2 linked regions of the Tolumonas auensis DSM 9187 genome follow. The protein of the gene in region 2 interacts with the protein of the main gene of each other region in a pairwise test. Links are inferred from orthologs where the notes say so. Each region holds a gene or a part of one and is shown on either strand. Other genes may lie near its edges.

What was found.
Region 1: the proteins of glnL (region 2) and glnK interact in binary tests that used the Escherichia coli proteins (3 or more experiments, as listed by UniProt). The link is inferred for Tolumonas auensis DSM 9187 from one-to-one orthologs.

The regions. Positions count from the first base shown.
Region 1 is NC_012691.1:2,786,549-2,801,285, forward strand. Bases 6,804-9,476 are described here. They hold glnK (P-II family nitrogen regulator), read right to left. Parts: upstream 8,473-9,476; coding sequence 8,134-8,472; downstream 6,804-8,133. Other genes in these bases: TOLA_RS13015 (ABC transporter permease), read right to left, coding at 6,804-6,913; TOLA_RS13020 (Fe(3+) ABC transporter substrate-binding protein), read right to left, coding at 6,923-7,921; TOLA_RS13030 (YacL family protein), read right to left, coding at 8,675-9,043; acnB (bifunctional aconitate hydratase 2/2-methylisocitrate dehydratase), read right to left, coding at 9,235-9,476. Outside these bases: TOLA_RS12995 (flavocytochrome c), read left to right, coding at 1-2,345; TOLA_RS13000 (FAD:protein FMN transferase), read left to right, coding at 2,416-3,381; two-component system response regulator DcuR, read right to left, coding at 3,406-4,140; TOLA_RS13010 (ABC transporter ATP-binding protein), read right to left, coding at 4,248-5,282; more of TOLA_RS13015, read right to left, coding at 5,279-6,803; more of acnB, read right to left, coding at 9,477-11,832; TOLA_RS16705 (hypothetical protein), read right to left, coding at 11,981-12,187; fluoride efflux transporter CrcB, read left to right, coding at 12,450-12,833; TOLA_RS13045 (DUF190 domain-containing protein), read left to right, coding at 12,858-13,175; TOLA_RS13050 (NAD(P)/FAD-dependent oxidoreductase), read right to left, coding at 13,210-14,481; TOLA_RS13055 (YgaP family membrane protein), read right to left, coding at 14,605-14,737. UniProt on the Escherichia coli protein: Involved in the regulation of nitrogen metabolism. Regulates the activity of its targets by protein-protein interaction in response to the nitrogen status of the cell.
Region 2 is NC_012691.1:499,739-514,730, forward strand. The notes cover bases 12,065-14,992. They hold glnL (nitrogen regulation protein NR(II)), read right to left. Parts: upstream 14,091-14,992; coding sequence 13,038-14,090; downstream 12,065-13,037. Other genes in these bases: glnG (nitrogen regulation protein NR(I)), read right to left, coding at 12,065-13,023; TOLA_RS16295 (DUF4124 domain-containing protein), read right to left, coding at 14,189-14,731; glnA (glutamate--ammonia ligase), read right to left, coding at 14,841-14,992. Also shown: ptsP (phosphoenolpyruvate--protein phosphotransferase), read left to right, coding at 1-2,444; TOLA_RS02325 (AraC family transcriptional regulator), read right to left, coding at 2,463-3,317; TOLA_RS02330 (outer membrane lipoprotein), read left to right, coding at 3,531-4,058; TOLA_RS02335 (ROK family protein), read right to left, coding at 4,117-5,019; TOLA_RS02340 (PTS lactose/cellobiose transporter subunit IIA), read right to left, coding at 5,094-5,411; TOLA_RS02345 (glycoside hydrolase family 1 protein), read right to left, coding at 5,421-6,800; TOLA_RS02350 (PTS cellobiose transporter subunit IIC), read right to left, coding at 6,877-8,196; TOLA_RS02355 (PTS sugar transporter subunit IIB), read right to left, coding at 8,224-8,529; TOLA_RS02360 (PTS cellobiose transporter subunit IIC), read left to right, coding at 8,772-10,079; TOLA_RS02365 (LacI family DNA-binding transcriptional regulator), read left to right, coding at 10,191-11,177; more of glnG, read right to left, coding at 11,599-12,064.

The sequences.
Region 1 (14,737 bases), 2.3 Mb from region 2 along the record:
AAGCGATGGTCACCAAGTTTGGTGAAGCGACCCGCCGCGCGATTAAAGCCGGATTTGATGGCGTCGAGATCCACGGTGCCAATACTTACCTGATCCAGCAGTTCTTCTCCCCCAATTCAAACCAGCGTGACGATCAATGGGGTGGCAGCCGTGAAAACCGCGCCCGCTTCCCGCTGGCGGTGCTGGAAATCACCCGGAAAATGGTTCGCCAGTATGCCGATCCATCCTTCATCATCGGCTACCGTTTCTCTCCGGAAGAGCTGGAAGTGCCAGGTATCCGTTTTGATGACACCCTGTATCTGCTGGAAAGACTGGCTGAACAGGGGCTGCATTACCTGCACTTCTCGATGGGCTATACACTGCGTCCATCCATTGTTGACAAGCACGATCCAACACCGCTGATCCGGAAATATACTGCGCTGCGTTCTGAAAAACTGGCGCAAATCCCGATGATCGGGGTGGGTGGTATCGTCAACAAATCCGATGCTGAACTCGCCATCGAGCATGGCTACGATCTGGTTGCCGTCGGTAAAGCCTGCATTGCCTATCCGGACTGGACCGATCGCATTGCCCGTGGTGAAACAGTGGAGCTGTTCATCGACAGCACGCAACGCGAAGCATTAACCATTCCTGAACCGTTATGGCGCTTCTCGCTGGTCGACGCGATGATCCGCGATCTGAGCAGCATGCCAACCGGCAAATTCAAGAGTGGCATGTTCCGGGAAACAGTTCAGGACGAAAACAATGAACTGGGAATCAATGTCAGTCTGGAAACTGACCGGATTACAGATATCGTACTGGAATCGCAGGAAGGTCTGGATGTTACTTTTGTTTCCAGTTTCGAAGAAATCCGTACCCGTATTCTGGATGCCAACACCCCTCACGTTGATGCTGTTTCTGGTGCAACCACGCAGAGTGAAGCGGTGAAAAAAGCTGTGACCAAAGCGATGGCGAAATCCTGCAAAGCGCTGGTACTGGAAGAAGGTGGCAGTCTGGAGCCGCCTCGTTACGACGTTGTGGTGATCGGTAGTGGTGGTGCTGGTCTGGCAGCAGCCATCCAGGCCAGCGACCGTGACACCAAAGTTCTGATTGTCGAAAAGATGTCCAGCATTGGCGGGAATACCATCAAAGCGTCTGTCGGCATGAATGCCGCAGGTACCCGTTTCCAGAAAATGAAAGGTATCGATGACTGCAAAGAGAAGTTCTATCAGGAAAGTCTGAAAGGCGGTCAGGGGCTGAATAACCCGGAATTGCTGCGCAGCTTTGTCGACAATGCGCCTGAAGCGGTTGAATGGCTGGCGGATCGTGGCATTGTCCTGAATGACATCACGATTACTGGCGGGATGAGCATTGACCGTACCCACCGTCCGGCTGACCGTTCTGCAGTAGGTGGCTTCCTGATCAGTGGTCTGGTGCGGAACATCAGCCAGCGCGACATCGACGTCATGCTGGACACCGATGTCATCGATATCCTGATGGAAAACGGTGCCGTCAGCGGTCTGCGGGTGAAAAATGAAGAAAATGAAATTCTGACCATTTATGCGAAGAGCATCGTGGTCGCAACCGGTGGCTTCAGTGCCAATCAGGAAATGGTGGTCAAATATCGCCCTGAACTGAAAGACTTTGTCACCACCAACCACAAAGGCGCAACCGGATCAGGGATCGCGTTACTGGAAAACATCGGTGCCGGTACTGTGGACATGGGTGAAATCCAGATCCACCCGACTGTGGAACAGACCACTTCCTACCTGATTTCTGAAGCAATCCGTGGTGGTGGTGCGATTCTGGTCAGCCAGAAAGGCGAACGTTTCTTCAATGAAATGGAAACCCGCGACAAGGTTTCTGCAGCGATCATCGGTCTGCCGGAACACTATGCCTACATCGTTTTCGATGAGCAGGTTCGTCTGAACAACAAAGCGGCAGACGAATACATTGGCCGTGGTTTTGTAGTCAGTGCTGACAGCCCCCGTCAACTGGCCGACAAACTGAATATGGATATGCATGCCTTCCTGGCTACACTGGAACGCTACAACGTCTTTGTTGAGAAACAGAATGATGAAGACTTTGGTCGTAAGACTGCATTACGTCATCCGATCCACGAAGGTCCGTTCTACGCGATTCAGATCGCCCCGGGTGTGCATCACACCATGGGCGGGGTCACCGTCAACACCAACACCGAAGTGCTGGATGTGAACAATCAGGTGATTCCGGGCGTATTCGCTGCCGGTGAAGTGGTTGGTGGTATCCATGGCGGGAACCGTATCGGTGGTAATGCGGTTGCTGATATCATTATCTTCGGTACGATGGCCGGACGAAACGCCGCTAACCTGGCGCGTTGTTCATAGCCACGTGTTTGCCAGTGCGCTCCGGGTGAGTGCACTGGCTTTCAACCACTATTCAACCGGGGTGATCCCTATGTCATCCGTAGAACGGGTCTATTCTTACTCCGCTGTCCTGATGGGCTCCCCCATCCTCCTGAAACTCTTCGAAGATAATCAACAAGCCGCCCAGGCCGTCTTTCACCTGATCAAGCAACAGGAAGATATGCTGACGGTGAATCGTGCACACTCGCAACTGATGACCATCAATCATGCCGCCGGTTTGCACCCGGTGGTAGTCAGTCGTCCGGTGTTTGAGCTGATCAGCAAAGCGAAAACCGTCAGTCTGATGCAAGACAGCTGTTTTAATTTCACCATTGGCCCGCTGGTCAAGCGCTGGAAAATCGGTTTTCACGGCGACACCGTGCCGTCTCCGGCAGAAATCCAGTCTCTGTTGCCGCTGACCCGTCCGGATCAGGTCATGCTCGACCCGCAGGCCTGTTCCGTTTATCTGGCACAGGCAGGCATGGAAATCGATCTGGGTGCGATTGCCAAAGGCTATATTGCCGATCGGGTACGGGATCTGCTGCAGCAGATGGGCATTCATCAGGCGCTGATTAATCTGGGTGGAAACGTCCTGACACTCGGAACCCCTCGCTATGGAGATCAGAGTGCATGGGGAGTCGGGTTAAAAAAACCGTTTGCCGCCCCGGATGCGCTGATTGGCATCATCGAAGTGGCCGGCAAGTCGGTGGTCACATCCGGCATTTATGAGCGTTATTTTGAGCAAGAGGGAAAGATCTACCACCATATTCTGGATCCGGAGACCGGCTATCCGCTGGATAACGAACTGCTCAGTGTCACCGTGATCTCAGACGACTCGGTGGATGGCGATATTTACACCACGTTGCTGTATGGCATGGGCGTAAAGAAAGCCCTGCACTATCTCACCACCGTGCCCCATATTGAGGCGATCTTTGTCACCCGAACCGGTCAGGTGATTCTGTCGTCACAACGCCAGTTCCGCTTCACCTTACAGGATAGCGACTACCAGCTGGCGTAATCTGTCGGCAGGCTCAGTCAGCGGTTAATCCTGAGCATACTGTTTCAACCGGGCATGCAGTTCCGGCTGTAAGCGGTAACGGTAAACCGGTCTGCCGGTCATGCCGTAATGGACACTGGTGTGCAGGATCTTGATCTCTTCCAGCCAGACCAGATATTTTCGGCAGGAGACGCGTGAAATCAGTACCGAGCTGGCAAGATCTTCCGTCGAGAAATCAATGCCTGAATGACTGTCAATCCACTGACAGATGGTGCGCAGGGTTTGCGGGGTTAAGCCCTTCGGTAACCGTTTGGCTTCACCTTCCGGACGCTGTGCCTGCATCGGGGTACCGTGGATGATGCGATCCAGTTCCGACTGCTGATAATTCTGCTGATTGTCCATCAGCGTCTTTTTCTTTGCCCAGCTGGTTAATGCTTCCTCAAACCGGGCAAACTGGAAAGGCTTGATCAGATAATCGACCACACCGTAATGCAGTGACTTCTTGATGGTTTCCGCATCGGAAGCGGAAGAAATCATGATCACATCAATCGGACGATGCGCGTTACGCAGCACCGGCAGCAGATCCAGACCATTTTCCTGCTGCATATAGACATCCAGCAGGATCAGGTCGATTGGATGCTGATGGTTTAACACCAGCGCTTTCGCCTGTTCCAGAGTTGAGGCCACACCACAGCATTGAAACCCACGAAGCTGGGTAACATAGCGGTGGTTCAGCTCGGCAACCATGGCATCATCATCGACAATTAAAACATTGATCACTTGCTTTTCCTCCCACCATTTCCGGAGGATTTTACAAAAAAAACGAGGAAAACGCTCGATATCCCTGATAAAGCATACAAATCAATGTTTCAGAATGAGACGAACATTCAAGCCTGCTCACAACGAAAGATCACCGGCTGATGCGGGCGCAAGCGTAATGATACGGCCGTGGTACTGATCGGCATTGAATCAGCGTGCCAGGCGTCCAGCTCCATCCCCTGCCAGTGAATGCGGCAATGGGCATGCGTGCCGAGAAAATGCTGCTCAATTAACCGGCCATCACCCCCTTCCACAATCTCAAGCCATTGCGGCCGGATAAACATCATCAGATCGGGGTGATCCGGTACCTGATTCACCGGTATGACGCCCCACGGGGTGAGCACCGACTGATCACTCTGGCGGGTCACGGGTACGCGGTTCCCTTTGCCGAGAAATTCAGCCACGTACAGGTTAGCCGGCTGATGATACACGGCACTGGCCTCCCCTTGCTGGACAATGTTGCCTTGCTGAAACACCGCCAGCTCATCGGCCAGACTAAACGCTTCTTCCTTATTGTGCGTCACAAAAATCGCGGTAATGTGCTGTGATTTCAGTAAATCGCGGATCTCGCGGATCAGCGGGATCCGTAACTGGCTGTCGATATTGGAAAATGGTTCATCCAGCAACATCAGTTTCGGACGACAGACCAGTGAGCGGGCAATCGCCACCCGCTGCTGCTGGCCGCCGGACAACTCATGCGGATAACGTTTGTCCATGCCGGACAGCCCGACAGTCGTCAAGGTAGAGGCGATGCGTTCTTCGGCATCCTGTTTTTTCAGGCGTAACGGCCGCAACCCGAACATCAGGTTGTCATGCACAGTCATGTGCGGAAACAGCGCATAATCCTGAAAGATAAAACCCACACCGCGCTCTTCCGGATCCAGCCCTTTATGCCCATCCTGTACCTGCTGGTCATGCAGATAGATCTGCCCGTGATCAATGGGGATCAGTCCGGCGATCGCTTTCAGCAAGGTGGTCTTGCCACAGCCACTCGGGCCGAGCAGCGCCAGTATTTTCCGTTCTTCCAGAACAAAGGAGACATTCTGCAGAATAGCCTGCTCCTGATAGCCGCACTGCAGGTTGTGAATTTCAATGGCGTTCATGTTATTCCCCGTTCCAGCGAGCGGTTAAAGAAAATCAGCGGTAATAACCCCACCAGCACGATCATCAGCGCCGGTAAGGCGCCCAGCTGTAACTGCTCGGTTTTGACATACTGATAAACAATGGTCGGTAACGTTTCAAAATTAAACGGGCGCAGTAATAACGCGGCAGGCAGCTCTTTCATGGATTCAATAAAAATCAGCACGATCCCCGCCATGATGCCGCGCCACATCAGCGGTAAATGTACGCGGGCGAACATCGGTAACGGGTAATAACCCAGACTGCGGCTGACCATGTCCAGACTGAAGGAAATGCGGGCCAGTGAGCTTTCCTGACTGCCCAGGGCAATCGCAATGAAACGCACCACATAGGCACAGACCAGCGCAAAAATAGTTCCGGTCAGGATCAACCCCGGCTCTTGCCAGCCGAAGGCTGCGATAACGTCATTCAGCAGGAAATCACCCAGCGTAAACGGGATCAGAATACCAATCGCTAACACCGTACCCGGCATGGCATAACCGATACCCGCGATTTGCAGCGCCTGTACGCCCGGCTTATTGGGTAACAGACGACGGGTCAGCACCAGCGGCAAGGCCAGAATGGCTGCCAGTGCTGCAACCGCCAGCGCGATTTGCAGACTGTTAAAACTGTATTGCAGCAGTGCCGGCCAGTCCTGTTCCGCCAGTGCCGACAGGGCATAATCCAGCAACACCAGCACGGGCAAGAAGAAACCCAGAAACACAATCAGCCAGCAATATCCCAGCGACAGCATCAATTTGCTGCCTGCCAGACGGGGACGATTATGAACGGGAATACCGTTTCCTTTCTGAAAGATCTGCTGCCGGCGGCGGCTCATCTTTTCCAGCAGGATCAGGAGCACCACTATCGAGATCAGGCAGACCGAAAGCTGTGCGGCGGAAGGCAGGCTGCCATAACCCAGCCAGGCATCGGTGATCGCCGTCGTCAGGGTATTCACGGCAAAATAGGAGACCGTGCCAAAATCGGCCAGCGTTTCCATCGCCACCAGAATCATGGCGCCGATTAATGCCGGCCGGACCAAGGGCAGACTGATGCGGAAAAAACGCCGCCAGTGATTGGCACCCAGCATCCGGCCGGCATCCTGCAGATTGATCGATTGTTCCAGAAAGCCGGCGCGGGTCAGCAGATAGACATACGGATAGAGCACCAATGCCAGCATGGCAGCGGCACCGCCTAAGGTCCGCAGATCCGGAAACCAGTAATCGGCGGCCGATTGCCAGCCAAACAAGTCACGCAGCTGTATTTGTAACCAGCCGGTGTAATCGAGTAAATCGGTGTAGATATAGGCCACAACATAAGCCGGCATCGCCAGCGGCAGGATCAGCGCCCATTCAAGATAGCGGTGCCCCGGTAACTGATAATTCGCCAGCAACCAGCCACAAGGCAATCCCAGCAATACGGCAAAGATAACCACCAGCGTAACCAGGGCCAGAGAATTGAAAAGATAGGTGGGTAATACCGTCTGCCAGAGCTGTTGCAGCAAGCCGGCATCCGTACTGAAGGCTTCAATCAATAAAGCCATTACAGGTGAAAACAGCAGCAGAGCTAGTGCTCCGCTGCCAGCTAACCAGCGACGATGGCGTACAACTGCCATTAAATATCCTTACAGATCAAATTTAACTTTGTCGATCAGGGTTATCGCTTGTTTACGATAAGAAGCAATCTGAGCGATTGGCAGCGCATCGGCCTTGTATTCGCCCCATGAAGCGACCAGCCTGGATGGCGCGACACCCGCCTTCACCGGATACTCCATGTTCAGTTCGGCATACATCTGTTGTGCTTTATCCGCCGAGAGGTATTCCATCAGCTTGACTGCCGCGTCTTTGTTCTTGGCATATTTGGTCATCACAACCCCGCTCACGTTGACATGAGCACCACGATCTTTCTGGTTCGGGAAGTTGATATAAACAGCGTCAGCCCAGGTTTTCTGCTCTTCATCCTGCAGCATTTTGCCCAGGTAATAGCTGTTACCCAGTGACAGATCACACACGCCTTCCTTGATGGCTTTAACCTGATCGCGGTCATTGCCCTGTGGTTTACGCGCCAGGTTGGCCTTCAGCCCTTCCAGCCATTGTTCCGCCTTTGCTTCACCGTGATGAGCAATCATCGAAGCAACCAATGCGACGTTATAAGAGTTTTTACCGCTACGGGTACAAATCTTACCTTTGTATTTCTCGTCAGCCAGTGACTCGTAGGTAATATCATCTGGCTTGCCGACACGCTCTTTAGAGGTGTAAATATTGCGGACACGGGTAGTCAGGGCAAACCAGCGGTTGTCCGGATCACGGTACTGAGCCGGAATATTACTGTTCAGCGTTTGGCTATTAACAGGTTGCACCAGATCCTGCTCGACCAGTTCCATCAGGCGACTAATGTCGACCGTCAGTACCAGATCAGCCGGCGTATGTTTCCCTTCACGGGCCAGACGCTCTGCCAGACCATCTTCGGCATACACCAGATTCACTTTGATACCCTGTTCTTTTTCAAACGCCTGAACGATAGGCTCAATCAGATAAGCCTGACGGGCAGAATAAACATTAATTTCTTCCGCCGCCTGAACAGAACCCGCCACCAGTAAAGCCAACAACGCTACTTTTGTCATTACGTATCCATCCAACTAATGAGAATCATTATCATAATGATATGAGAACGGATATCATTTGTAAATAAATGAAAATAAATATCGTTTGTATTGACTTCAGTGTCCGGCTTGACCAAAAAGAAGACGACAGCGATGCAAAACAGCTTTCAGAAGGCAATAAAAAAGGGACCATAAAGGTCCCAACATGTCTGGACGAACAAGCAGAATCAAGCTTAGATGGCTTCACCATCCACTTCGCCGGTACGGATACGCACTACGTGCGCCAGATCGTACACGAAAATCTTACCGTCACCAATTTTACCGGTATAAGCGGCTTTGCTGATGGCTTCAATGATGCTTTCCACGTTGTCGTCAGAGGTAGCGATATCCAGTTTTACCTTTGGCAGAAAATCGACCTGATATTCAGCACCACGATACAGCTCGGTGTGGCCTTTCTGACGACCAAACCCTTTCACTTCGGACACGGTCATACCGTCCACGCCAAGTGCCGCAACGGCTTCACGTACGTCATCCAGTTTGAACGGTTTAATGATTGCACTGATAAGTTTCATAGTTAAACTCCCACTCCCTGGTTAATTGGGCTTGACTGAAACAATTCAATGTCTGTGCCATCTATTGAAAATTATTAATTTTCAGTTAGTTACAGCAAGGAACTGACAATCTGCTGATATTGGTGTGTTGAATTGTGCACTTCACTTCAGCACTGCTGCAAAAACGCCCCAAAAAGGGGCGTCATTGTGGGTCGTTTGCCTGTTATTGCTCGCTGATAAATTCACGCCAGGCCAGCAATAGTTGTTCAAAGTCATCCAGGCCACAGGCGGCAAACAATTCATCGTCGTAATAACTTAATCCCGCTTCATTATCTTCAATTTCTGTCTCAAATTGCAGTTCCCGTGCACTGACTGTCGCGGCTTCCTGATCCAGATGAAGAGAAAAATCCTTGCCCGGTAACGTATACTCATCACCACCATGAAGTAATCGTGCCGTTATTTTAAGTAACTCATTACAACGGGCGACATCGGCTCCCAGCTCATCTGTCAGCCATAAACCAAACGCTTCATGCCCCATTGACAGACGGGCCCGGCAACGGCCATCCGTATTCCGGACAAATTGATGATCCATATATTGTGCTCCTGAACAACGGCAATACGGGTCACTCCCTTTACCATTCAGTCTGCCAGCAGACTGCGTTTGCCTGATTAGTTCTTACTTATTAACAATAGCTGAAAACTTATTCCAAGTAGCCAAACTAAATAACTAAAAAAAGAAGGGCAAGTCTGTGACTTGCCCTTCATATCGCAGTAAATCGATGTTTATACCGGTACTTGCAGGATCACTTTATCCGCTTTGTCGGTGTAGCTGGCGATCTGATCAAAGTTCAGATAGCGGTAAACATCAGCTGCCATCGCATCCAGCTCTTTCGCATACGACTGGTACTCTTCCACGCTTGGAATACGTCCCAGAATCGCCGCCACAGAAGCCAGTTCTGCGGAAGCCAGATACACGTTCGCGCCCTGACCCAGACGGTTCGGGAAGTTACGTGTAGAGGTAGACACGACCGTGGTGCCGTCACCGACACGTGCCTGGTTACCCATACACAGTGAACAGCCCGGGATCTCGATGCGGGCACCGACACGACCGAAAATACCGTAGTAGCCTTCTTCGGTCAGCTGATCGCGATCCATCTTGGTCGGTGGTGCAATCCACAGACGGGTATGCAGCTGGCCTTTGAACTGGTTCAGCAGTTTACCGGCAGCACGGAAGTGACCGATGTTGGTCATGCAGGAACCGATGAACACTTCGTCGATCTTGTCACCGGCAACGGTCGACAGCAGACGCGCATCATCCGGATCGTTCGGCGCACACAGGATCGGCTCTTTGATTTCGCTCATGTCGATTTCAATGATCGCTGCGTATTCCGCATCCGCATCGGCTGACATCAGTTTCGGATCCGCCAGCCACTCCTGCATACCGGCAATACGACGCTCGATAGTACGTTTATCGCCATAGCCTTCTGCCAGCATCCACTTCAGCATCACGATGTTGGAGTTCAGGTATTCAGCGATTGGCGCCTCATCCAGCTTGATGGTACAGCCGGCAGCAGAACGCTCGGCACTGGCGTCGGCCAGTTCAAACGCCTGCTCTACCTTCAGATCTGGCAGACCTTCGATTTCCAGAATACGGCCGGAGAAGATGTTCTTCTTGCCCGCTTTCTCTACAGTCAGCAAGCCCATCTGAATGGCCTGATAAGGGATTGCATGTACCAGATCACGCAGGGTGATACCTGGCTGCAGTTCGCCTTTGAAGCGCACCAGCACAGATTCCGGCATATCCAGTGGCATCACGCCGGTCGCAGCAGCAAACGCCACCAGACCAGAGCCCGCCGGGAAAGAAACACCGATAGGGAAACGGGTATGTGAGTCACCACCAGTACCAACAGTATCCGGCAGCAGCATGCGGTTCAGCCAGCTATGGATAACACCATCGCCCGGACGCAGTGCAACACCGCCACGGTTCATTATGAAGTCTGGCAGCGTGTGGTGAGTCTGTACGTCAACCGGCTTCGGATAAGCTGCGGTGTGACAGAAAGACTGCATCACCAGGTCAGCCGAGAAGCCCAGACAGGCCAGATCTTTCAGCTCGTCACGGGTCATCGGGCCGGTAGTATCCTGAGAACCCACGGTAGTCATCTTCGGTTCACAGTAAGTGCCCGGACGAATACCGGTTACGCCGCAGGCTTTACCAACCATTTTCTGCGCCAGAGTGTAACCTTTACCGGTATCAGCCACTGGTTTCGGACGGTTGAACACGGTGGATGCAGGCAGACCCAGCATTTCACGTGCTTTGTCAGTCAGACCACGACCCACGATCAATGGAATACGGCCACCAGCACGCACTTCATCCAGCAGTACGTCAGTTTTCAGCTCGAAAGTGGCAATCACTTCGTCGCTGCCGTGACGGGTCACTTTCCCGGCATACGGATAGATGTCGATCACATCACCGGTATCCATCTTGCTGACATCCAGCTCGATTGGCAGTGCACCGGCATCTTCCATAGTGTTGAAGAAAATCGGTGCAATTTTACCGCCCAGTACGAAACCGCCCGCACGTTTGTTCGGCACGTTAGGAATATCGTCGCCCATAAACCACAGCACGGAGTTCGTCGCTGATTTACGGGATGAACCGGTACCGACTACGTCACCCACATATACCAGCGGGAAACCTTTCTGTTTCAGGGCATCCAGTGTGGTGATTGGGCCAACAGCGCCTTCCTGATCAGCAGTAATGCCAGGACGGCTGTTTTTCAGCATTGCCAGCGCATGCAACGGGATATCCGGACGTGACCAGGCATCCTGTGCCGGTGACAGGTCATCGGTGTTGGTTTCACCGGTGACTTTGAAAACGGTCAGCGTGATTTTGTCAGCCAGTTGCGGACGGTTCAGATACCATTCGGCATTCGCCCAGGATTCCATGACCTGCTTAGCGTAGGCATTACCGGCTTGCAGTTTTTCCTGTACGTCATGGAAAGAATCAAACAGCAGCAAGGTGTGAGACAGTGCTTTCGCGGCAATCGGTGCCAGTTTGGCGTCATCCAGCAGATCGATCAGCGGCTGAATGTTGTAGCCGCCCTGCATGGTACCCAGCAATTCAGTGGCTTTCTCAGCACTGATCACCGGTGAAGAGACTTGTCCTTTCGTCAGCGCAGCCAGGAAACCGGCTTTCACATAAGCCGCTTCGTCCACTCCGGGTGGTACGCGATCAGCCAGCAGTTCCAGTAGGAAAGCTTCTTCGCCTGCCGGTGGGTTTTTCAGTAATTCAACCAGTGCAGCAACCTGTTCGGCTGATAATGGTTTTGGCGCGATACCCTGCGCAGCACGTTCAGCGACGTGTTGACGATAGTTTTCCAGCACAATGCACTCCTTTTCGAAAATCAGCCCCGCAGCTCTTCCCTGAACAGATTTCAGTGACTTAACTTATTGCAGTGAGTCAACTTGGCTATATAAGCAAACGGGGACAACTATAGTGAATTTATATGCAAAATAAAAACATATCTGCTAATTAGCAGCGGCCTTTCTTCGCTTGGCCCGGAGGGCAGAAACGTCCGCCACCTGAAGGATACTGTTCACCACCGCCACCCAAAATCACACGGGCACCACCCACGTCGACATCGGCCCGGTTAACACGAACCGGCTGATGATACGGTGCGACACAACCGGTCATCACCGTTACCGCGACTGCCACTATGAGGTAAGACAAGTTTTTCACAGTTATGTTCCTCTGTAGTTGTTATTGTTAAACGACGGGCTAAGCATAATCGTTACCAGCCGAAAAAACACCAGCAGGCAATTAACGAAGAAAAATTTTCGCAAATTCCGGATCGGTTGCAACCCTCGTAATCGTTCCTGCTGTCAGGTATTCAGCCATTCATGCTAAGGCTATAATAAATGAAGCGATAACATATCGCATTTTATTGCGGTCAGGAGAGCAACAACGCGTCCTGTCCGGTTTTCATATTAAGGACAGTGTCATGTTGTATTCGGTTTTGGCTATCAGTCTCGGCGCTTCTGCCGGTGCTGTCAGCCGCTGGCTGCTGGGTTTAGGATTTAATACTCTGTTCCCGACTATTCCGCCAGGAACCCTGCTCGCCAATCTGCTGGGTGGTTATCTGATTGGTATCGCGGTGACCTTCTTTGCTGCCAATCCGAATTTACCACCGGAATGGCGTTTACTGGTGATCACCGGTTTTCTCGGTGGCCTGACCACGTTTTCGACTTTCTCTGCCGAAGTCACCACGTTATTGCAGCAAGGCCGCCTGCTCTGGGCAGGTGGCGCCATTGCCGTGCATGTGATCGGTTCACTGGTCATGACGTTACTGGGTATGGCAACGATGAGTCTGTTACAACGCAGCTGATTACACGTTCCTCCGGAGGTGTTTATGCAAGGCTTCAAGCTTACATTTTTTACGCAGCAGGATCGTTCGGTTCACGGACAGTCGCTGGCGCTCTGGCTGATCCAGCAAGCGAAAGAAATGGGTATCCGGGGCGCAACGCTGACCGCTGCCAGCGAAGGTTTCGGTCATGACAGGAAACTGCATTCAGCTCATTTTTTTGAACTGACGGATCAACCGCTGCAGGTCACCATGGCAGTGACAGCGGAAGAAGCGGAACAGATGTTTGCCTTGCTGAAAAAAGAAGGCGTCAATATCTTCTACACTCAGGCCGCGATCGAATTCGGTATGTCCGGAGAGCGCTGATACTTCGGCATCTGCGCTCTCCGGTCTGAGGCGATTATTCCAGTTTGTCGATCCCCAGCGACTTCAGTACAACCCGTTCATACACCGGTTCGGTATCCCCGGTTTGCATCTTGTGCAGGAAATATTTTTCAAAGGCCACTTTGGCCAGATGCACCCATTTACCTTTCTTAAACCAGGCCACATTACGTGGCGGGATCTGCGGCATGGCCACAAAGGCTGCACCGGTATCCCCCATATCGGCCAGACAAATCGCATTCCAGGTGGCCTTGGCCGTGGGCTGCATGCCTTCCAGCTCCGCCTTGATATTGACCGTCAGTGCCCGCACCATGGATTCGATCATATAGCCGGTTTTCGGTACCCCGGTGGGCACCGGGGTTTTAGTCTGCGGCGCAATAGCTATGCAAACCCCGGCCGCATAGATCTGCGGATATTTCGGATTCCGCTGATGTTCATCCACAATCACAAAGCCTCGCGGATTGACTAATCCCTCAATGCCGCGTAACGGTGCAATACCGCGGAAAGCCGGTAACATCATGGCATGTTTGTACGGCAGACTATGGTGTTTTTTGACATTGCCCTCGTCGTCTAATTCATCGATTTCCATTTTGCCGTCAACGATACCGACAGTTTTCGCATTACAGATCCACTGAATATCCCGCTGGCGCAGCTCACTTTCCAGCATGCCTTTGGAATCCCCCACGCCATTCAGCCCCAGATGTCCGATATAGGGTTCACTGGTGACAAAGGTCATCGGTACCGATTTTTTGACTTTTTTGTCGCGCAGGTGTTTGTCCAGAATAAAGGCATATTCATAAGCAGGGCCAAAACAGGAAGCGCCCGGCATCGCGCCGACGATAACGGACCCCGGTGCTTCAATCAGTGCATGCACACTGTCACGGCAATGCTCGGCATGACTGAGGGTACAGACACTGACGGTACCGCCGGCATCCGGCCCGGCGCCAGGAATTTCATCAAAGGCCAGTTCAGGACCGGTGCAAAGCACCAGAAAGTCATAACCGAGTGTCTGCCCATCCATTAACGTGATCTGTTTTTGTTCTGCATCCAGTGTCTGCAGACCGGATGCAATAAACCGGATTGATTTCTTGCTGACATGCGGTTCGATAGGGAGCGACGTATCTTTGCGCTGGCGCCACTCCACCGCGATCCAGGGATTAGAGGGGGTAAATTCAAAATCAGGCTTGTTGTTGATCAGTATGACTTCGTGCTGCTTACCCAGTTCTGCCTTAAGTTCATAGGCTGCCGACATACCACCCAGACCGGCGCCAATTACAATCACAGTCGCCATCATTTTTCTCCGCTTGTTCAGCTCCGAGCCAGATGCCGTTCACTGTTTTTGGCAGAGAAAATACTTTTCCGCTGGCGGGAACTGTCTTATCAACTCAACAGGTATGGCTGGTGATCCGGGCGATCACTTCAGTCCCATTTTTCTGAAAAACATTTCTGCCGGGCAAAATCCGGTAAATGCACTTTGCAGCAGGTTGGCCCCGACAAACAATGTCAGTAACACAAACCATGGGCTGACCCAATATGTCAGTGCGACA
Region 2 (14,992 bases):
CGGCCACACAATTAGAAGCCTTTTGTAAGCGTTTCAGCTCAACAATTGACTGGTGTAATCAGCGTAACGGTCGTTGTGCGAATGCGAAGAGCGTACTGGCGTTACTCGGCACGGATACCTTATATGACGATCTGTGCGAAATCACGTTGTCGGGTAAGGACGCCGGCCCGGCTGCCAGTGCGTTGCTGCATTTTTTGCGGCATGAAATGTGCGAAGAAACGGATGCGGAACCAGAACCAGAGAGTTGCAGCATCCGGGTGCCGCGCAGTCTGCGGGCGACTCAGAGTCTGCTGGTCCATGGCACAGCGGTAAGTCCGGGTATCGGTCGTGGCCAACTGGTGGTGCTGGATACGATAGCGCCGGTTCTGCCTGCGGATCTGCGACCGGAACGACTGAGCCGGCGTCAGCAGCTGTTACAGAATGCGCTGACCCGGTTGCAGCAACAATTGTTGTTACAGCTGCAGCAGGCAAAAGCGCAGACAGCACAGGTGCTGCAGGCACATCTGTCGCTGGTGAGTGACTGCGAGTTTCAGCAGGCTCTGCAACGATTGTTGCCGGCGGTTGCTACCGTTGCGCAGGCTATTCTGCAGGTACAGCAGCATTTTCAGACACAATTTCTGGCATCCGCAAGTGGCTATCTGCAGGAGCGTGAACTGGATCTGCGCGATGTCTGTCAGCAGTTGCTGGCACTGCTTTATCCCGAATGGGCACAGAAAGCGTCACTTACCTTAAATACCGCCAGTGTGGTGCTGGCCGATGAACTGACACCGAGTGAGTTTCTGCAGCTGGATCAACGCTATCTGCAGGCATTACTGCTCACTCATGCCGGGCAAACCTCACATACCATCATCCTGGCCAGAGCCGCAAATATTCCGGTATTAACCGGGCTGGCGGACAGCCGTGTACAGCAAGCGGCCGGACAAACTGTGATTGCTGATGCTGAACTGGGAATATGTCTGCTGAAACCTGACGCGGTCGCCGAGCGTTACTATGCATTGTATGCGCAGGTGAAACAGCAGCGCTGGCAACAGTTGCAGCAGCAAAGTCTGCTGGCCGGCTGTAGTGCCGATCAGCAGCGGCTCGAAATCGCCGCCAATATTACCTCGGTTACTGATGCACAAAATGCGTTTCAGGCCGGCGCGGAGGGGATCGGTCTGTTCCGTACCGAAATGCTGTTTATGGAACGGGATGCACCGCCGGATGAGGAAGAGCAGTATCAGGTTTATCGCGCTGTATTGCAGGCGGCAGAGGGGAAGCCGGTCATTATCCGCACCTTTGATATCGGCGGGGATAAACCGCTGGATTATCTGCCGTTCACCACCGAACGGAATCCGTATCTCGGACTGCGCGGTGTCCGGCTTTATCCGTATTGTGAGGCGCTGTTTCGTACCCAACTGCGGGCGTTGTTGCGCGCAGCTTCTGATGGCCCGCTGAAAGTGATGTTGCCGATGGTATCGCAACCGGAAGAACTGCTCTGGGTGCAGCAATTAATTACGGAAGAAGAGTCAGCGTTACATGCCGCTCTTATTCCTCATGCTTCATTTTCACTGGGCATCATGCTGGAAGTACCGGCTGCCGCATTACAGGTCAGCACGTTCTGCGCACTGGCCGATTTTTTCAGTATTGGCAGTAACGATCTGACGCAATATCTGCTGGCGGTCGATCGCAATAATCCACGAGTTGCCCGTTACTATCACTATGCACATCCGGCGTTGTGGTTATTGCTGCAACAGGTTGTCATTCAGGCACATCAACATGGCCGCTGGATCGGGCTCTGTGGTGAGCTGGGCAGTGACCGGCGTTTTTTGCCGTTGCTGCTCGGACTGGGACTGGATGAAATTAGTCTGTCATCAGCCCGGATCACCGAGTGTAAAACGCAACTGTCGCAACTGCATGCCGGACGGTGCCGTCAGTTGCTCCGGCAGGTTTGCGGGTGTGAAAACAGCGAGCAGGTGTTGTCATTGCTGGCAAGCAGCCAGGTCAGCGAACCCCGTCCCATTCTGAGTACGGAAAATATGATCTTGCAGGCTGACTGGCTGAACAAAGAAGAAGTGCTGAAAGGCATGGTGGATCATCTCTGGCTGACCGGCTGGACATCGCAGCCACTTCAGCTGGAAGAAACGCTCTGGGCGCGGGAAGCAGCCTATTCCACCGGGCTTGGGCATGGGATTGCCATTCCGCATGCGATGACAGATGCGATTGATCATCCGGCGATCTCAATCTGCCGGTTAGCACACCCCGTCGACTGGGGATCTCTGGATGGTCAGCCGGTGGATCTGGTGATCATGCTGACACTCAGCACCCGGCTGGGGCGGGAGCAGCATTTGCGCATTTTCTCCCGGCTGGCGCGCCGCATTATGTATGAGGAGTTTTGTCAGCAATTGCGGACCGCAGGTGATGAACAGGCGTTGTGCGCATTACTGCAGCAAGAATTAAATATGTAAGACTCCATGGCGTGTGCGCTATTTTTCCAAACGGTATTCGGTCGGTGTCCTGCCGGTTTTTTTCTTGAATACCCGGCAAAAATAGTTGGTATCACGAAAGCCACAACGATGCGCAATTTCTTCCAGATGCATCGGGTACCGACGCAGCATAAACTTCGCGCGATCGATCCGCACATACACCATATAATCAGCAAAATTCATGTGTCCCTGCTGGCGGAACAGGCGGGAGAGATGATTCGGGCTGATATTAAAACGCCGGGCAACGGTTTCCCGGCTGATCGCCTTGTGGAAATTCTCCTGCACATAAATACAGATCCGCTGGAAGACACTCTGCGCGCGTTGATATTTTTCCGGCTGCGGTTGATGCAGCAGTTCCTGTGTGAACGTCAGCACAGTCATGAGTTGCAGCTGCAGACTCCGCGGTGTCTGCAGTTCCGAGGCCTGTAAATCGATGAGTGCCTGCAGCATGCTGTGCACCGGACTTTTCGCCGACAACGGATAACTGTGTTTTTGCACATCAATAAAATTCTGCTGTTGCTGGCTCCAGCTGACCAGACTGAGCCCCAGTTGCCGGCGGCCAAACAGCAGGCTCAGCACACAGACATCCTCCTGCCATACCGGTTTATTCCAGCAGTTGGCCGGGACAAACAGAAACTGCCCGGTCGTCAGCCGTTGCTCAATTTTATCGCCCTGACTGTCACAAAGGATGTTCTGATAATTGCCGGATAACACCCATTCCAGACGGGGAAAGGTCACCTGAAAAGCGTATTGCGGTGGTGGACAGGTATCATGGGCATACACCAGTTGATGCGTGTGCTCCGAGAGTTCCTCTTCGGTAATGACGCTGAAAATATCCTGAAATACCTGCTGCATGATCTATTCTCAAATAAGGGCGTACATATTGTAACGCAACAGATTTGACGCAGATTGCGTCTTGTCCGAGAAAGTTATATTGTTGCCGCGAATATTGCGTTCATCATATGAACTCCAAGTTCAACTGCAATAAGTGTCAGTATTTCCGTGGTAAAGCACCATACTTTTTATTAGCTGCGGTGCGATGGTAAATTGATGTCAGGAAGGGCTCGTATGAAATTTAAAGCGTGTGTAGTGTTGAGCGTTGTTTCTTCAATGTTCGTCGTGGCGGGATGTACCAATCTTCATTCTGGTGACGTGTATCAGGGAAATCGTGCCGGTATCGTACAGAACGTCAGTTACGGTACTGTAACCAGTATTCGTCAGGTTACTATTCAGGATGACAGTAGCAATATGCCTATCGGCGCTGTAGCCGGTGCCGTCGTGGGTGGTATTTTAGGTCATTCTGTCGGTGGTGGCACAGGTAAGCAACTGGCTACCGTGGGTGGTGTAGTTGCCGGTGGTCTGGCAGGTAATGCTATCCAGAATCAGGCTAACAAAACCACAGGCATGGAAGTCGAAATTCGTCTGGATAATGGCCAGACCATCGCGGTGGTTCAGGCTAATGACCCTAACTTCCAGGTTGGTTCCCGCGTGCGTTTAGTGGATGCCGGTGGTCGTACTACAGCCGCACTGGTTAGTAACGTGAACTCTGGTGCAGCCCCTGTGGTTGTGCAACCGGGTTATACCCCAGTTCAGTAATCTCTGCTTTATACTTATCTTATTATCTTAAACCCGCCAACTGGCGGGTTTTGTGTTTTTACAGACCGGGTAACCAGGCGGCTCCGCGGACACCGCTGCTATCGCCGTGTTTTGCTTTCACGATCCGGGTATTACAGCGATCGGAAAAGATATAAGGCAGCAATGCAGCGGGAAGATCCCGATACAGCGAATCGACATTCGACAAGCCACCACCCAGCACAATCACATGCGGATCAATTACATTGATCACGCTGCCAAGACTGCGGGCAAGCGCATTGACCAGATGCTGATAATGCTCTTCGGCTTTGATATCTCCGTTTTCCTTGGCGGCAATAATCTCGGCTGCAGTGAGCTGAGTGTCGTAACGCTGATTAAAACGGGTTGTAAAACCGGTGCCGGAAACAAACCGTTCCAGACAATTGTTGCGACCACAATAACAAGGTTGTGCCGGGCCGTCCTGTTCCGGTGAATGACCGGGTAGCGGATTGTGCCCCCATTCACCGGCAATGGCATTCGGACCGCTCAGCAGCTGTTTGTTCACCACCACGCCGCCACCGCAGCCGGTGCCTATAATGACGCCAAATACTGTCCGACCATCTTTGCCGGCGCCATCGACTGCTTCTGATAACGCAAAACAGTCGGCATCATTGGCCAGTGCGACGGTCTGACCGAGCCGTTGTTCCAGATCGGCGCGCAGATCCTGTCCGTTGAGGATCAGAATATTGGAGTTTTTGATCCGGCCGGTATCCGGACTGATTGCACCGGGCAAACCGATACCGACAGAAAAAGAGTGATTAAATTCGGTACGGTATTGCGTAACTAATGCAGTCACGCTGTTCAGAAATTCGCAGTACTGCTGATTTGGAGTGGCAATGCGGTGCTTTTTCAGACATTGTCCCCGGTCATCTAATAACTGTGCCTCGATTTTGGTACCGCCAATATCCAGACCTAATCGCAACATAATGTTCTCCGAAGAGGAAATAAAAGACGGTATTCCGGCGGGAATAGAACCGGAATACCGAAGGACGCATTTAATTAAATCCGGGCTGCGTTTTGCTTATACAGATCAACCAGTTCCGTGATCAGCTCTTTGGCCAGAATCGAGGTCATCAGGTGATCCTGTGCATGCACCATCACCAGTGTCATCCTGGTTTTGCCTTCACCTTCATCGGCTTCGATGAGCTGGGTCTGTACCGCATGCGCTTCACGGGCAAAGGTATTGGCTTCTTTTAGCAGGGAATCTGCTTCAACGAACTGTCCTTGTTTCGCCTGATGCAATGCTTCAAAGCAGAGACTGCGTGATTGTCCGGCATTTACAATGATGCCCATGACTGCTTCTTCTAAATCCATCATCTTTTTTCCTTAAAAACCATTATTGCGGGAGACATCGGCGAACCATTCGCCACTCTTTTTAATCGTGCGTTTTTGGGTGGCCAGATCGAGCTGTACAAAGCCATAACGGTTTTTATAGGCGTTGCTCCATGACCAGTTATCGATGAAGGTCCACAGGTGATAACCCTTACAGGCGCAATTTTCACTGATGCCTTTATGCAGCCATTGCAGATGATCACTAACAAACTTGATGCGGTAGTCATCCTGGATCTGACCTTCCACCAGAAATTTTTCTTCGCCTTCGACACCCATGCCGTTCTCAGAAATGTAAGAAGGAATGTTGCCGTAGTTGTCCCGCAGATTGATCAGAATGTCGTAGATGCCTTTTTCGTAGATCTCCCAGCCACGGTGTGGGTTCATCTTGCGGCCCGGCATTTCGTAATAATCAAAGAACCATTCCGGCATGAACGGACTGGCCGGATTCACTGCATTGGCGCGGGCTTTCACGCGGCGTGGCTGGTAGTAATTCACGCCCAGTAAATCAACTTTTCCCTGTGCCAGCAGCTCGGCATCGCCGGCTTCGCAGTGCGGCAACTGATCGTATTGCTTGAGCAATTCCACCAGTTCAGCCGGATATTCGCCTTTTACCGCCGGGTCGAGGAAACTGCGGTTAAAGAACAGATCGGCAATTTTTGATGCCTGCAGATCTGACGGATGTTGTGAGCGCGGGTAAGAGGGGGTCAGGTTCAGCACAATGCCGATCTGGCCTTCCTGCTGCAATGCACGGTAGCGTTGCACTGCTTTGGCATGTGCCAGCATAGTGTGATAGGCCACAGTCGCGGCGCGGCGGAAATCAACCACGTTCGGGTAATGGAAGTCGTACAGATAGCCGCCTTCCACCGGCACAATCGGTTCATTGAAGGTGAACCAGAATTTCACTTTGCCACCAAACAGACGGAAGCAGGTTTCCGCAAAATCGGCGTAAGCATCGACCACTTCACGACTTTCCCAGCCGCCTTTTTCCTGCATGCACAGTGGCATATCGAAGTGGAACAGGTTGATGAATGGCTCGATGCCATTGGCCAGCAGCTCATCCAGCATGTCGTTATAAAATCTGACTGCTAACGGATTTACCTCTCCGGTACCGTTCGGGATCAGGCGCGCCCAGGCAATGGAGGTGCGGAAGGTATTGTGATTCAGCTGTTTCATCAGTTGGATATCACTGCGGAAGTGATCGTAAAACGTGGAGGTATCCTGCGGGCCAACCTGATTGAAAAAGCGATTAGGCGATTCGTCAAACCACTTGTCCCAGATGGTGGCTGACTTGCCATCCCGCAGGGTGGCACCTTCAGATTGCGGGCCAGAGGAGGCGCTGCCCCACCAGAAATTTTCCGGAAAACGATACTGCATCATCATTATCTCATTCAAAAATTCAGAAGGTGTGCAGATGACAGGGGGGCTGCCATCCGCACGGTTTTACAAGGCGTTAAGCAGTGGCTGGTTCGCCAGCATGGGCTTCAGCCGCAGTTTCTTCTTCCTGTTTCAGTAGCGTACGTTCGTAAGCTTTCAGGAACGGATAGTACATAACTGCCGACATCACCATACAAATCAAACACATAACCACCGGGCTGAATGACCAGTTGGCCGCCCAGGAGGCACCCAGCGGCGCCGGGCTGGTCCATGGCGTCATGGAGACGACACGAGCGACTAGACCCATGCTGGTGGCGACATACGCCAACACGGCATTGACCATTGGTACCAGGATGAATGGCAGGAAGAACACCGGGTTCATCACGATTGGTGCGCCAAACAGGATTGGCTCGTTGATATTAAACAGGCCCGGAACCACCCCCATTTTGCCGATGGTACGCAGGTGGATCGCTTTACTGCGCAGCAGCAGGAAGGCCAGCGGCAATGTAGATCCGACACCGCCGATCAGCAGGTAGTGATCCCAGAAACCTTGCAGATAGATATGAGTGAGTTCACCGCCGGCGGCCAGTGCCGCCTGGTTTTCGGCCAGATTGGCCATCCAGAACGGGTTCATGATCCCGGTGACGATCAACGCGCCGTGAATACCGGCAAACCACAGGATCTGACAGATAAACAGTGAGATCAGAATGGCTGGCAGGCTGTCAGAAGCAGAAACCAGCGGTTTCACCATCGACATGATCGCTTCCGGCAGGATCATGCCGGTTTCACTTTCAATAAACAGATTCAGCGGATGCAGCGTCAGAATGATCACCATCACCGGGATCAGAATTTCAAACGAACGTGCCACACCGGTCGGTACCTGCTCCGGCAGACGGATGGTGATATTTTTCCGCTTCAGGAAGGCATACACCTCAGTGGCATAAATAGAACAGATCAGCGCAGTGAAGATCCCCTGACCGGAGAAATACTGAGTGGAAATGGCGCCATCTTTAATCGGCGCGGCCACTAACAGGAAGGACATCAGTGACAGCAAACCGGTCGTGATCGGGTCTAATTTGTAGTGACGTCCCAGACTGGCTGCAACACCCACGGAAATAAACAGCGTCATCACCCCCATGCTGAGCTGGAAGGGCAGCAACAACTGGTTCTGGTAAGTTTTGGCAAAATCCAGCCACGCCCGGGCAAAGCCCCATTTTGTTTCCGGATCAAATGGCGGGAAAATAAACACCAGCATGAAACTACCGACGATCATGAACGGCAGTGCGGCGATAAACCCGTCACGGATGGAGGTGACATATTTCTGTTGTCCCAGTTTTGCTGCCAGTGGCGTGACCGTATCTTCAATCATCGTCACCATTTTGTTGTATGCACTCATTGCATCATCCTTTGGCCAGTCGTGTGTTTACTTGATCAGAGACAAAGCGAAATCGAGCACTTTGTCCCCGCGTTGCATGCCGTAATCCGTCATTGCGATAGGTTCTACCGGAACGCCATACGGTTTCGCCCGCGCCTGCAAATCGGCGAGCATGTATTTCACCTGAGGGCCCAGTAATACCGCCTGATATTTGGACACCTGTTCATCAAACTCCGCCGCACCAAAGGCTTTGATCTCTACTGGTAACTGACGTTTTTCCGCTTCAGCCAGCATTTTTTTCACCAGCAAACTGGTCGACATTCCGGCTGAACAACACAACATAATTTTTTTCATGGTTAACTCCTCAACAACATCCAGTGACATAACTATAGACCTCAGGAAACAAATGGGAAACCGGTTACCCATTGTTGCATTATGGCTCTGTGAGTTGGATCACCGTTATCGGCAAGGATCCGGATAAAAGTGTGATCCATCTTGGATCTTGCGAGATGTAAACGGTTGCCGAAGAGAGCAAGGATTGCTTTTGGAGACGAAGCGGTTAGTCTGCAGCGGAATAAGCAGAAAAAGAGGCAGTAATGGGTTCTTACTGGATGCAGTTAATGGTATCGGCGATTGAGCAGTGGATGACACCGCTGGCGCGTTACCTGACAAAAAGCCGCTATCTGATCGCATTGCGGGATGGCTTCCAGCTCGCCATGCCTTTCGTTATCGTCGGTAGTCTGTGCGTGCCGTTGCTGTATCCGCCATTCCCGCCGGACAGCACTAATTGGTTGGCAGTACTCTGGAATCATGTTTCCACGGATCTGCGTGTGGTCTGGCTGGCCCCGTATCAGATCACCATGGGGCTTATTTCGCTGCTGGTCTCGTTTGGTATGGCCGCGAGTCTGGCCAAGAGCTATGGCTTACCGGAACGCCTCTCCGGTTTGACCGGTTCGGTCAGCTTTATGCTGCTTGCAGGGTTTTACCAGAATGGCGGTGTCGATGCCCGCTATCTGGGTGGGATGGGGTTGTTCACAGCGATCATTGCTGCAATCTATTCCATTGAAGTTATTCGTTTTTTCTATCAGCGTAACTGGACGATCCGCGTGCCGGAGGAAGTACCTAAAATTACATCCAGTGGCTTCCTGCTTATTATTCCGCTGTTTTTTATCCTGATCAGCCTGACGCTGATTAATCTGTTACTGCAGCAGCATTTCGGTGCTGTGTTTCCTGAGTTGGTGGAAAAACTGTTCCGGCCGATGATCGTGGCATCTGACAGTCTGCCGGCCGTCTGGTTATCCCTGCTGGTGTGTAATCTGCTGTGGTTTATGGGGATCCACGGCGCCCTGTTGATCACCGGCATCATGTACCCCTTCTGGATGTCGAACATACTGGACAATCAGGCGGCACTGGCTGCCGGACAAGTGTTACCGCACATTTATGTGCATGCATTCTGGGATTTTTATCTGCTGATTGGTGGTGTGGGCTCGACGTTGCCGCTGGCTTTTATGGCTTTGCGCAGCCGTTCGCAGCAATTGCGTAGCGCCGGTAAACTGGGATTATTTCCTTCCTTGTTCAACATCAATGAGCCGATCCTGTTTGGTTTTCCGGTAATAATGAATCCCTTGTTTTTATTACCATTTTTGTTGGCGCCGTTGGTGAATGCGACTTTGGCGTGGTATCTGACAGAATGGGGCTGGCTGGATCGGTTTGTCGCAATTCTGCCCTGGTCGATGCCATCACCGATTGGTGCCGCCTGGTCAGCCAATGGCAGCTGGCGTACCGCATTAATGAGTTTACTGGCACTAGCGAATGCCTGGATTATTTACTATCCCTTCTTCAAGGTACATGAACGGATGTTATTGGAAAATAAACGCGCCATGATGCAGAAAAAAGGCTACTAAGCTGCATTTGTGGCTATAATAATGAGTAATTTGGAAATCGGTTTCCAGCGTAAACTTTAATCAGGGCGCATAGTTTGGCATACTGTGAGCCGTATTTTCAGAGGCAAGAACATGACCACAATTCTCGATGTATGCAGATTGGCCAATGTATCTAAAGCAACCGTATCCCGGGTGCTGAGCGGCAATCGCAAGGTGAAAGAAGATACCCGGGACGTGGTAATGCGAGCCGTTGAACAACTGAATTATCGCCCTAACCAGCTGGCGCAATCACTTGCCACCAAAGTCAGTAATACGGTTGGTGTGCTCACCAATGGGTTGACCGACAGTCAGCTTGGGCAGGTTTTACGTCAGCTGGATTCGGCACTCTGGGGACAGGGACGTAGTTTCATTCTGGCGAATGGGGTTGATGGTGCAGCCTCGCTGGCCGATAAACTGAGTTTTCTGGCCTCCCGACATTGTGATGCCATCCTGTTACTGGGCAAAAATTACGACCATCGCTGGTTTGATGATCTGGATGTCAGCGATTTGCCGCCGCTGCTAACCATGAATCAGACGCTGGATGAGATTGATGGTGTGCAGTTTGATCAGGCACTGACCGCTGAACTGGCCTGCAATTATCTCTATTCACATGGTCATACCCAGATCGCGGTATTACTGGAGTCAGGCAGTGGTGGTGAACAGATGTTGCAGGGCTACCGCCACGCACTGGAAAACCGTAGTCTGCCATTTAACAGACAAATGGTGGCACAACATGCAGATGGTGCTACTGCAATCAGTATGCTGATCAATCGTTATATTCCGTTTACCGCAGTGCTGGTGCCTGATGATCATCAGGCTATTGAAGTGATCCGCACACTGGCGCAGTACAACATTCAGGTGCCACAGGAAGTCTCGGTGATCAGTTTGATGACCGGTATTGAAGGGGAACGCTATACCCCGGCGATCACCGGTTTTGAAGTCCCGGAAGAAAAGATGCTGCAGTCATTGTTACGTCTGCTGGACGATGTGATTAAAGGTGGCGGAGAAGGCGGTTCCGATGTTACCCGCGAGTTTATGGGAAAATTAATAATCAGGCAATCGGTCAGAACGATGGAATAACGACCGCTCTCTCCGATTGCCAGGGGGTCATCGCTTTTTATCGTATTCACTCTGTTTGAGCATTCTTTCAATAGTCTGAAGAATACGGCGTATCTGTTGCTCGTGATGAGGGGGCAGCCGATGCGGAGTCAGAATTAACTGTTTCATCTCACACCTTCCAGAATCGTTTTATCGATACGTTCTTCCTTGGTTCCTTATCTCTATTATCGTTCATGAAAGGACAAGTCGCCGGAAATTGTTTCAATAGCGGCTTAATTGCGCAATAAAATACTGCTTATCTGCAAATTGACCTGAAATCGTTCGAATCGCTTCACTGGCCGTCTGATACCGTGCTATCCCGGAAAGGGGATTTGGTGGAGCCGAAATAAAAACAGCGCCGGCAAATGAATGACGGCGCTTTTCAGACAACGTGCAATTTGAACTAGTTCATGTCCAGTTCTTTCAGTTTCCGTGTCAGGGTATTGCGACCCCAACCCAGCAGGCGGGCTGCTTCCTGCTTATGGCCGTGCGTGTGCTGCAGCGCGGTATTCAGCATGATGCGTTCAAATTCCGGCAATGCTTCGGAAAGAATATCCACTTCGCCGCGCGCCAGTTTCTGCGCGATCCATTGCTGCAGCTGTTCTTGCCAGCGCAGTGATACCGGCTCTTTACCAGCTACCGGACGTTCTTCCACCGGATTCAGCAGTTCAGGCGGCAGATCAGACACCAGCACTTCCTGACCGGAAGCCATCACTGTTAACCAGCGGCAGACGTTCTCCAGCTGACGCACGTTTCCCGGCCATGGCAGACGGCTGATATAGGCTTCGGTATCCGGATGCAGCATTTTCGCTTCCACATTCAGCTCTTTTGCTGCGCGCAACAGGAAATGCTGAGCCAGCTTCGGAATGTCTTCCCGGCGTTCACGCAACGATGGAATATGAATACGAATGACGTTCAGACGGTGGAACAAGTCTTCACGGAAATCGCCCGCAACTACGCGTTTTTCCAGATCCTGATGGGTCGCGGCAATAATACGCACATCCACCTGAATAGATTGATGACCACCGACCCGATAAAACTGGCCGTCAGCCAGAACACGCAACAAACGCGTCTGTACGTCCAGCGGCATATCGCCGATCTCATCGAGAAACAGCGTGCCGCCGTTCGCCTGTTCAAAACGCCCCTGACGCACACTGTTTGCGCCGGTAAATGCGCCTTTTTCATGACCGAACAGCTCTGATTCAATCAGATCTTTCGGGATCGCAGCCATATTCAGCGCAATGAACGGTTTCGCTGCGCGTGGGCTATGGCGGTGCAGAGCATGGGCAACCAGCTCTTTACCGGTACCGGACTGACCATTGATCAGTACAGAAATGGAAGAGCGGGCCAGACGACCAATCGCACGGAACACCTCCTGCATCGCCGGTGCTTCACCGATGATTTCCGGTGCCGTGGTGGCAACCTGCTGGCGGGCGCGACGCTTGTTTCTTTGCTCATGCAGATGACTTTCGGCGCGTTGAACCAGTGCGACAGCTTCATCGATATCAAACGGTTTCGGCAGATATTCAAATGCCCCGCTCTGATAAGCATTTACGGCACTGTCCAGATCCGAATGGGCGGTCATAATAATGACCGGAATATCCGGCTGTTTATCCTGGATCAGCTGTAATAAGGAAAGTCCGTCAATGCCAGGCATACGAATATCCGATACGATCACGTCCGGAATAGTCTGGTTATTATCCAGAGCCGCCAGCAGACTTTCGCCATCCTCAAATGACTGACACTCGAAATGTTCTGCACTCAGGGCTCGCTCCAGAACCCAGCGAATAGAGCTGTCATCATCGACAATCCAGACTTTGGCTGCCATGGTGTATATCCTTATTACTTACGAAGCGGTAAATAGATGCAAAATTCAGTGTGTCCCGGCCAGCTGACACATTCGATGCGGCCTTTATGCTGATCAATTAAATTCTGTGCGATGGAAAGTCCTAAACCGGTGCCGCCATCCTTACCCGTAACCATCGGGTAAAACAAGGTATCCCGGATGTTTTCCGGTATGCCCGGGCCATCATCGATAATGCGGATTTCAGCCGCCAGCCGGTAACGTTTCCCGTGGATCGTGATCTGAAATACGGTACGGGTCTTCAACTTGATCGTGCCATGACCGTGCATGGCTTCTACGGCATTACGCACTATGTTCAGGAAAGCCTGTTGCAGCTGTTCCTGTTCCATCTCGAAATCAGGAATGCTGGGGTCGTAATCCCGTTCAATTTTTATTCCCGGCGGCAGTTCCATCTCGACCAGACGGCGAACCTGCTCCAGAACGGAATGCACATTATGTACCTGATGTCGTCCCGGACGCTGGGGCCCGAGCAAGCGATCAACCAGATTCCGTAAGCGATCCGCCTGCGCGATGATAATGCCGGTATATTCTTTCAGCTGTTCATCCGGCAGGGCTTTTTCCAGTAACTGTGCCGCACCGCGTAAACCACCCAGCGGGTTTTTGATCTCATGCGCCAGTCCGCGCACCAGATCACGTGCTGCCAGTTGCTGTGAATGCTGTTGCTGTTCCTGGCTGATGCGTTTTTGCTGGTCAATTTTGCGTAACTCAACCAGTGCCATTTGTTCCTGATGGTCATAGACCGCAATGACGCTGACTTCCACACTGCGCGGTTCGTTTTCGACGACCAGCGTTACCTCATTATCGGTAAATCCCTGGCCTTGTATCAGGCAATGCCGTAAGCGTTCCAGATCCAGCGAAATGTAATCAACCACCTGCTCCAGCGCATGATCCAGTAAACGACGGGCACTCACGCCCATCAGCTGCTCTGCCGCCGGATTGACATACCGGACAATCAGATGCTTATCCAGCAGAATGACGGCTGTCAGTAAATTATCCAGCAGCAATTTTGGTAAATCAGGACGGCTATTCAAGTGTTGATCTCCCAGACACTAATCGCACCAATCCGGTGCTTAGTCTTGTTATCTTCTGGTGCGCCTGAACCAGAATGGTGCCGGCACTTCGGATCAGGTTACCTGACGGCTATGACCCGGAACAGATAAACCGTAACTGTTCCAGATGATGCAAGTATCTTGCCGCTTTTTGATACCAATTCAGTTCTTAGCTGATGGGCACCTCGGTCGATATCACTGACCTGACAACTCAAGCTTGCAGCATCACACGGATACCGGTTTTCGTCTACGTAGAGGAACAGCTCTGCGGGATCCTCTTCAGGAATAGCGGGTGTGAGCTGATTTTGTACGGTGATGCGGCCTTCATTATCGCGGATCGTCTGTTCTGTCAGCGGGGAGGAGATACTCAGACTGTAAGCAATGGTGGGGGGAGTTTCTTTTTGATCCTGCGCTGATGTATCGATAACCGGATTGGGGTTGCTTGCCGGAGGATTCGCAATCTCAATCTGCATACGTTGCATTTGTTTGCCGGGTACCGGTCTGTCACTGAAGTGCATGACACCCTGTGCATCAGTCCAGTAATAGACGTTTGCATTTTCATCTGCGGCTTGCACCGCCCAGGATAACCCGAGCGCTAACCATATACCTGATATTCTTTTCATAGTGCGGTTCCCTGCCCGTTGTTATTAATAGAGTACAAATGAAAACATCAGGTTAAATCATAATCAAAAAAAAACCCGCCGGAGCGGGTTTTTTCAGAAACATGAACTCTTATACAGAATAATACATTTCGTATTCAACTGGGTGCGGAGTCATGCGCAGGCGATCTACGTCGATATTTTTCAGTTCGATGTAAGCATCGATGAAATCTTCGGAGAATACGCCACCACGAGTCAGGAACTCACGGTCTGCATCCAGCGCTT